Regions from separate parts of the Paenibacillus sp. JCM 9796 genome, predicted to be linked through region 1. Evidence: riboswitches for the same ligand, from Rfam matches in the RefSeq annotation. Region 1 holds a riboswitch; each other region holds the start of a gene.
The links. A riboswitch is a leader RNA that binds a small molecule or an ion and turns the genes downstream of it on or off. The one in region 1 is predicted to bind cyclic di-GMP.
Positions count from the first base shown of each region.

Region 1 (2,201 bases):
TGCTGGTGGAAAAGGTACGTGAACGAATAACTGACGGGAAAGTGCTGACGCTCATTCGCGGATGGCTTACCGCGGGAGTCATGGAAGATGGCCAGTTCCATGAAACGGAAGTCGGGTCCCCGCAAGGTGGTGTCATCAGTCCGCTGCTTGCGAATTTGTACTTGAATCATTTCGACTGGGGAATGAAGGAGAGAGGCTTTGCCGTGGTCAGATATGCGGATGATGCCGTCATTCTTTGCAAGACAATGGAACAGGCAGAAGAAGCCTATAGAGCGGCGAGGACGATACTGGAAGAAGAACTGCGGCTGCGGATGCATCCGGAGAAAACGAAAGTGGTGCATTTCGACGAAGGGTTCCGCTTCTTGGGGTTCGACTTCTGGAAGAATTATCTCATCTTGCCGGACGCCAAAGTAAAGAAGTACAAAGATAAAGTCCGCAAGATCACCCGTAGGCAGCAAGGGAACAACCTTGAGGAAATGATCAAGAAGCTGAATGAAGTGTCGCGAGGATTTGGAAATTACTTTGGGATTGGGAACGTAAAGAGCAAGTTTCAGCGGCTAGACGAATGGTCACGCATGAGAGTACGAGCTTTCATGCGGAAAAAGAAGTCTACGGTTTCAAACAGGCTTATCCCGAACAAAGCGTTGGAAGAAGCTGGCATGGTATTTCTAACAAACCTACTCACCACACGTTTCTAATTCAGGTGTGAAATATGCAGCCCGGTGACGGGTGAAGACGACTCGCTCCTGAAGATGGGGAACTGACGAAGGAAAGCCGTGTGCGGGAAATCCGCATGCACGGTTTGACGGGGAGTCCGGGGAAGTAATTCCCCGTCTTACCCTACTTCGACAAAAAGTGATCATTATTTACAATATTAGTTCGTATGTGCTATGCTGAGCTAAGAGTTTATATGGAAATTAGTTCTAACAACCTATGTAAAGGCAAACTTATTGAAAGATAAGGACGCAAAGCCACAGGTCTAATGCGGAAGCTATGACGGCTGGGCTGCCATCGAGGCTAGATCGCGACAAACTACCTGATATTTGGCTGAGGTAGTTTCTTTTTTGAAGGTCGAGTAACGAGGAGCAGCGGTAAGGAACTTCAACGGCGGCGCATCGGACAAACCAATCGACTTTGATGAAAAGGGAAGTGAGCTTGATGAGATTTATCCCGATTACCGAATACAACGAACAAGCCATGATGCTGGCTCAGCCCGTATACGACAACAAGCGGCGCATGCTGCTTGCGGCCAACAACACCATTCATCCGAGGTATCTGGAGAAGCTGATCCAAGTCGGCATCAAGCAATTGATCATTGAGGACGCCGAGTCCAAGGGGATCACCTTGGAAGAAATGATGGACATGCCCACCTGGATGGATGTCATCGACAACGTGCAGGAGGCTTATGCCGCCGTCAAGGCGAAAAAAGCTTTTCCCATCCGAAATGTGCTGACAGGCGTCAGCCGTCTGATCAGAGAAGTTCAAAGCCGGCCGGTCGTTATCCCGGTGCCTTCGAGAACGCTTGCGGAAGAGCTGAAGCCTTACGCTCATGCCGTCAACGTGGCTTTGCTGGCGCTCCAGGTCGGCAAGGCGCTCGGTTACAACGACCTGATGCTTCGCGATTTGGCGGTAGGCTGTTTGCTTCACGATATCGGCAAAGTGACGGCGCAACAAGAGACGGGGCATCCCGAGGCCGGCTTCAACCTGATCCGCGGCATTCGCGAATTCAGTCTGCTGTCGGCGCATATTGCGTATCAACATCATGAAACCCTCGACGGCCATGGATACCCGCGCGGCATCTCCGGGGCAACCTTTCACGAGTATGCGCAAATTTGCGGCGTGTGCAATCTGTACGAGAACCTGATCTCGGTGCAGGATGCGGCTCCTCACGATGCGATGGAACGCATCATGGCTACGAGCAGCATCAACTATAACGCGGATGTGGTCAAGGCTTTCGTAAGAGCCGTTCCCTCGTACCCGCCAGGAACGAAAATTCGGATGCAAACCGGCGATAACGCGATCGTGACGAAAATCACCGATCATATGCAGCGGCCGGTCGTTCGCTACCTGACGACGGGACAAGAAGTTTCATTAGCCGACAACCCTACGCTCATGATTGCCGGCTGCTGTTGATCGGCAGTTCATTTTAATTTCGAAGGAGCAGACAACGGATGGCTAACATTATGATCGTGGATGACGCA
Region 1 is NZ_AP043723.1:2,638,907-2,641,107, reverse strand. Features, by position in the region: gene ltrA (group II intron reverse transcriptase/maturase) at 1-698, shown strand, start outside; cyclic di-GMP riboswitch class I at 931-1,013, shown strand; gene ACZ439_RS12720 (HD-GYP domain-containing protein) at 1,159-2,133, shown strand; gene ACZ439_RS12715 (response regulator) at 2,172-2,201, shown strand, end outside.

Region 2 (2,201 bases), 2.5 Mb from region 1:
CAAAACCGTGAGCCTCGAACAGCTTCCGTTCATCCTCGGACGGCGAATACGCGACGGAACACGAAGGACAAACTCGCCTCACCAAGCGCTGAGCGACGATGCTGTTGACCGACGAAGAGACGAGGAACGGTTCGACGCCCATATCGATCAGCCGGGTGATGGCGTTCACGGCACTGTTCGTATGCAGCGTACTCAACACCATATGACCGGTCATCGCGGCGCGGACAGCGATCTCCGCCGTTTCCACATCGCGGATTTCCCCGATCATGACGATGTTCGGATCTTGACGAAGAATCGCCCGCAGTCCCCTGGCGAAACTTAAACCGGTTACCGGATTGACCTGAACCTGGTTAATGCCTTGCAGCTGATACTCCACCGGATCCTCAATCGTAATGATGTTGACGTCCTCATGATTAAGCCTCGACAAAGCGGAATACAGCGTGGTCGTCTTCCCGCTTCCCGTCGGCCCCGTAATCAGTACGACACCGTGCGCGCCTTGAATCCCTTTCATAAACAATCCCAAGTTATGCTCCGAAAGCCCGAGCTTCTCGATATCCGTAAGGGCGCTGCCGAGGTCGAGCACCCGCATCACGACCTTCTCGCCGTGAATAGTCGGGAGCGTGGAGATCCGAATATCGACCTTCCGGAATTCAATATCCATCTCCACCCGGCCATCCTGCGGCAGACGTCGTTCGGCGACGTTCAAGTTCGCCATGATCTTGACCCTGGCAATAATGACGCTCTGCATGTGAGGCGGCAGTGAACGCTCCGTACGCATAACGCCGTCCACCCTGTACCTGATGCGAAGACTGTCTTCCTGCGGATCAATGTGAATGTCGCTGGCGCCGATCTGAACCGCTTGAATTATAATCTGATTCACGGTCTTGACAACCGGCGAATCGTCGTCTTCCCGGGTCTGCGGCCTCGCTTCCTCGATCTCCCGGTTCTGCAGGATTTGACTGATCTGCTCGACCGATTCCTGCAAGCCGTAATAACGCTTGATCGCCCGCTGCAGCTCGTCCCGAGCCGCAATAGTCGGTTCGATGCGAAGTCCCGTGCTCATGCGCAGCTCGTCGATGGCGAAATAATCGAGCGGGTCGGCCATCGCCAGAATCAGCTTGTTGCCTTCCGTACGCACCGGGAGCACTTGATGCTGTTCGGCAAGCCGCTGAGGAATAAGATTGATGACCTTCGGATCGATCTTTTGGCGATATAACTGGATGTGAGGGATGCCCAGCTGGAACTCGAGCACTTCGATCAATTGCTGTTCGGTGATGTAGTTGCGGTTAATAAGAAATTCGCCGAGCCGCATCTTCGTTTCCCGCTGTTCCTGCAGAGCCGTCGACAGCTGCTCTGGAGTCAACAGCCCCGCCTCCACGAGCAGGTCGCCGATCCGTTTCCGTAGAGCCACTACGCGTTCCCCCCCGATCCGAATATGTACCCAAGCCCCAAACGATAAAGTCCTTGAAAACAAAAACAACCCGACTTCAAAAAGTCAGGTCGGTTGCGCTAGTTGCTCACAGCTGTCCAAGCGCCCACATGAAGACAGCCGTTCATCGCATCATCTGAAGAAATAATATGAAAATCATGCCCTATCTACTATTATTTAAGCACAATTCATACGAAGTCGTCAATGAAAAATAGACCTTAAAACCTATAATTTCGTCATAATTCGACAAATATAATTCGAGAAACCTACCGCGGCAAATATCCAGGCCAGCAACAGGCCGACATGCGCCCACACCCCGAACGTCCAGGCGATCGGCAGCGCCAATACTAGCGGCCAAACGAACAGCGCCGGCAGCGAATGCGTTACGCCGCGATGCACCCGAATATAGGTCGAGTAACCGCGAACTCTCGCCAATGTATCGAAATCCGGCCGCTTGCGAACCGACCATCGTCGCCGTCAGCATCGCTTGAAACAAAACCGGATCAGCGGACACCTCCGGATGTAGCATGGCCAAGCCCGTCAGCGTCGTCCCGAATAACAGATGGCTACCCGTATCCATCTCGGACACCCCCTGCCGTTTAGGCGGAATGCGTTTCTTTCCCTGCGTCTTGTTCCGCTTCGGTACGGCATTCCTGCTCCCACCGTTCCTGAGCGTTAAACCAATAAAACCATTGCGCCGGATGTTCGCGTATCACGCGTTCCATGAACCGATTCAACAAACGGGTCGCCTCGGAACGGGTGGAACGGCTGA
Region 2 is NZ_AP043723.1:98,207-100,407, forward strand. Features, by position in the region: gene ACZ439_RS00485 (GspE/PulE family protein) at 1-1,411, opposite strand, end outside; cyclic di-GMP riboswitch class II at 1,492-1,573, opposite strand; gene ACZ439_RS00490 (metal-dependent hydrolase) at 1,655-1,864, opposite strand; gene ACZ439_RS00495 (lysophospholipid acyltransferase family protein) at 2,029-2,201, opposite strand, start outside.
Region 2: another riboswitch for cyclic di-GMP. It lies ahead of ACZ439_RS00485 (GspE/PulE family protein); the one in region 1 lies ahead of ACZ439_RS12720 (HD-GYP domain-containing protein).

Region 3 (2,201 bases), 1.5 Mb from region 1:
ATCCAAGCAAGGGCAATAACGGGGACCACTAGCACATCGTTCACAGGGAGTTCCCCGGTGTCAGCCGCTTGAAGAAAGGAATTACCGCATGGTCAACGATATTCGCGTTTGCGACAAATGCAAACATATGAGAATGAAAACCGCCGTTCCGAAGCTGCAGAAGCTTGTGCCCGACGCCGAGATCAAAGTCGGCTGCAAGTCTTATTGCGGCCCGTGCTCGCGGTTTGCCTTCATCTTCATTAACGGCCGGTATGTAACCGGCAAGACGGAAGACGAAGCGATCGAGAAGGCGAGCAAATACGTGAAATAAATCATGCAAGAAGATCAGATCCTCGGGCCTCAGGGCACCGGGGATTTTTGATTTGACGCCGGAAGGGATGCGCGGCACGAATTTCGGCGTCCAGACATGATCCGGGGGCGGCCAATTTCCGGGACCGGTAATCGGGGCTATGTGCTCGGTCAATGGGGCGGAGGCCCGCTTTTTGTAACGGTTGCCATGATCGCGTTGACGGGTATCATTTTTTACTGGAAAGGGTACCGGTTATTCAAAATCATACAAAATTCCCAATTTTTTTTATGAAAATGGGATGAAAGAACTATGTATTCGTGACCTTCTATCTTATATTCTTAATAAAGAACATCTCCATGAACAGACACAATTCGAGCGCACTCGATAAGGGCAACCCGGACGAAAGTCTGCGGACGCAAAGCTATAGGGGCTTAGGCGCAGGAGAGCAGCGCTATGCCAGCCAGTTGTCGAAGGCACGGAGTGATCGCGATCCTTTCAACAGCGGCTCCCGACCAGGGGAGCTTTTTTTGGTGTGAATAGATGAAGGAGGAGAACCCGGCGATGGACCAGGAACGCAGCATCTTAAATAAGAAGGGGTTTTACACGAAAATCGGCGATGATTTCATCGGAGTCTTCCTATCTGCTGAAGGACCGAAATTGTTCATAAATCGTGACGTGTACGAGCTGACGTCCCCGCATTGGGATGTCGAGATGATTCGCGGGCGCAGCCGGCAAATCATCACGTTTTACTGGATGGGCGAAGTGAAGCTCTCGATCTGCTGCGAATCGAACCACGACGTATTTCTACCGTTGTTCGATTACTTGATGTGCCGTCCTCAGCTGAAGCACGCTTAGTATAGCTTAGGCAGCGAACGACTGCGGCTTTCTTTGAACCCGATTGGGCCTCTGAGCATACGATGTGGGGTGGCCGGATCATTCCCATCCGGCACGGAACAATCGGATCATTGGAGGCATGTTTGTGAAAAACTCGGAGGTTATCGAGTCGGCGTTATTTGAACATCGGTTTTGGCTTCAGGTGCTCGGTGATCATGCCAGGTTCATCCGGGTAAGCTTGCCGGTCGATGAACGGGAAGAGGCGCAGCGGGCGCTCGGCTTCGTTCAAGCATTCGACGACTTGCTGAAGAAGGCGCGTTCGGATAAGTTCCCGGCAGAGGCGGGAGCTTTGACGCAGGACGCGTACGGGCTGACACAAGACCTTCGCGCGTTCAAGCTGCGCTTGCTGGAGCGGCATTTGATCGGCAAGATCGCAATCCAGCTGCCGCCCGCGTTCTTGAGCCATATGGTGAACGAAGCAGAGGAGTATTTACGCGTACTGGGGTACTTGTTATCCGGGCGCCCGGCGCCGGTATTCGATGCGGTGCACCACCACATCGTATGGCTCCAGGACGCCTACGGCCATGCGGGCTCCATTGCAGCCGGCTTGGATATGACGGAATCCCGTTTGGTGGAACTGGCCAGATCGTTCGACCGGCAATTCCGCGAGTATTACCTGAAAGCGGTGGAACTGGCGGGCTTTCTGCGCACGAACATCAAGAAATTCCCGGCTTTAGCCCGGTTTAATAAAGAGGTTGAGCTTGAAATGACGCTGTTCAAGCAGTTTCTGAGCGAGCTGGAAGAGCTCCGTTTAAGCGGGCAGGCGCTCGGTGTGCTTTCGCCCTTGATGGCGGATCACATGGCTCGGGAGGAGTGTTATTACTTGCTTAAGCTGTCTCAGGTGTCGGAAATCAAAGCGATGAGCTGCGATCCGACGAAGCCGAGGACGGAAGTGTAACGAAACCCTATCGGCCGACGCCGGCAGCGCATCCGTTTACCGGGGAACGTACCCCGAAGACGGATGCGTTTTTTTGCATGGTTTACGCGCTGGAAGGGCGCATGCCAAAAAAAGCTTAGG
Region 3 is NZ_AP043723.1:1,150,844-1,153,044, reverse strand. Features, by position in the region: gene ACZ439_RS05655 (iron-sulfur cluster assembly accessory protein) at 1-32, shown strand, start outside; gene ACZ439_RS05650 (YuzB family protein) at 89-310, shown strand; cyclic di-GMP riboswitch class I at 669-761, shown strand; gene ACZ439_RS05645 (hypothetical protein) at 851-1,144, shown strand; gene ACZ439_RS05640 (DUF2935 domain-containing protein) at 1,269-2,081, shown strand.
Region 3: another riboswitch for cyclic di-GMP. It lies ahead of ACZ439_RS05645 (hypothetical protein); the one in region 1 lies ahead of ACZ439_RS12720 (HD-GYP domain-containing protein).

Region 4 (2,201 bases), 640 kb from region 1:
AGATGATTGTATTCAGTATTTTCGGTGCTTTGTTTTGGTTTTTCGGTCAAAAGATATCCACTGACATGATCCCTTTATATTCTTTTGCAAGAAAGCTGCTTGGGCCGTTATTGATTTTAATCGGATTGTTTTTGCTTGGCTGGATTCGGCTTCCTTTTCAACTTGGGGCTCGAGTGGCAGGATTTTTTGAAAAATTGGCCGATCGAACCGGAGGAAGGAGCGGAGCCTTTCTAATGGGGATTGCATTTTCGCTAGGATTTTGTCCAACAATGTTTGTTTTGTTCTTCGGTTCGCTTATGCCTTTGGCATTGCAATCAACATATGGCGTAGTGTTGCCATCTGTTTTTGCAATCGGTACCGCAATGCCGTTTTTACTAATTGCCGGGTTTGCTGTAGGTTTCGGGTTAGATCGAGTCATTGTTAAGCGTGCCAAAAGGTGGGGGTTGTGGATACAAAAACTTGCGGGTGTGTTATTTATAGTGCTGGGCATAAGCGATACCTTGACATATTGGACTCTAATGTAAATCATGGGAGGTGCCAACGGAAAAATAATGCAGAGTGAGAGCCACGAGTAGTTGATTAGACCTATTGTGTGATCAAGAAATTTTTCGCGAACTTACAATTTGTGACGCTTCTATAGTTTATCCTGTATCATTCGATATGAAATGATATAGAATCGACAAATATCAACACATTTAAACACGTGGGACTTAGGGCGGTGCCAGAAAAATAAAAATTATGGTATTATAAGGCTATGATTTGGAAGAAATAATAGGAAAAATGGCAAACCAGATCGAAAGGCTGGGACGCAAAGCCACGGGTCTTCTGCACTATTGCAATGATCGCCGGGTTACCCTCACAAATCTCACATCTACGAAAAACTAGACACGGCCGTTTGAGGGTACGTGTCTTTTTGTCGTGATTCTAGAATGAATACGAGGTGATGATATATGGAGGAGCGTGTACGCTATGCTGCAAAAGTTGAAGAAGTCATGCGCTGGCAAGAAAGCAGGATACAAGTATTGCTGGTGGACAGCGACCCCGTATGGCAACAACGGTTGACGGCGTTGATCGATGCTGAGCCGGATATGAGTATATCTCATATTGCAACAAACAAAGAATCGGCTATTCGAGCCAGTATGCAATTGGATTTAGACGTAATGATTCATGACCCGGTGTTACATTCGTCGCAACAGGATGGATTGGATACAATTGCCGAAGTGTTGAAGATCAAATCACTGCCAATCATTATCTTGACTTCACTCTACCAGCCCGAGATCATTGTGGATGCAATGCTGGCCGGAGCGATCAATTATATTACCAAGATCAATTATGTGGATGTCGCAAGTGCCGTCAGGGAAGCGTATCAAGGGCAATCCTCCCTTCACGCCGATGTTGCATCCATCATCCGTAATGAAATTGGACTTGTTAAGCGAAGGGAATTGCATCGAATGCTGACTCCTACTGAAAAAGAAATCTTGCAGTTGATCGGTTGGGGCTATACACAACCGGTAGTTAGAGAATTGCTCGGAATCACGTCTAACACAATGAAGACGCATGTTCGCAATATCATTCGCAAATTCGACGTATCTTCCATTCGCGAAGCAGCGGAAAAAGCGAAACGTAGGCGCTTGTACGATCAACTAGATCGCATCACCTGTTAGCGATTCGTTTCCGATTCGAGCCGTTTCGCGATGGTTTGACAACCAATGATCTGTTGGTATGAGGGAAAAATCACCCTCCTCTTTCGAATGTATTATTGGTAAAATGTGGACAAATGCAGGTATCTACAGAGGAATTTTATTACCAAGTTTGTAGGAGGTGAGAATCAAAAATTGACTTAAGTTGCGAAAAATGGCATCCTTACTGCTTCCTCCACTTTACTAGAGAAGGGACGATGATAATGAAAACGGAGCGTGAACAACCTATAATCATGACGATTAACAGGCAGGCTGGCGGAACAATTTCAGGCAGCATGCACAGCAAGGAGGGAATTGTGATGACGCTGACCCAGCACCCCGTCCCCTATGAGAAAGTAGAATTATGGCTGAAGTCTTACAAGGACTGGAAGGCGAGACTGAAGTACATGCAGTCAGAACTGTCCTACATCCCTGAATTAACGCGTACGCTACAAATGGTTGCGGCTCACAGCAGCGGCAGAAAACAGGAAACGGTTTTACGGACGGTTATACGACGTATCG
Region 4 is NZ_AP043723.1:2,003,689-2,005,889, reverse strand. Features, by position in the region: gene ACZ439_RS09555 (urease accessory protein UreH domain-containing protein) at 1-524, shown strand, start outside; cyclic di-GMP riboswitch class I at 773-858, shown strand; gene ACZ439_RS09550 (response regulator) at 951-1,664, shown strand; gene ACZ439_RS09545 (hypothetical protein) at 1,904-2,201, shown strand, end outside.
Region 4: another riboswitch for cyclic di-GMP. It lies ahead of ACZ439_RS09550 (response regulator); the one in region 1 lies ahead of ACZ439_RS12720 (HD-GYP domain-containing protein).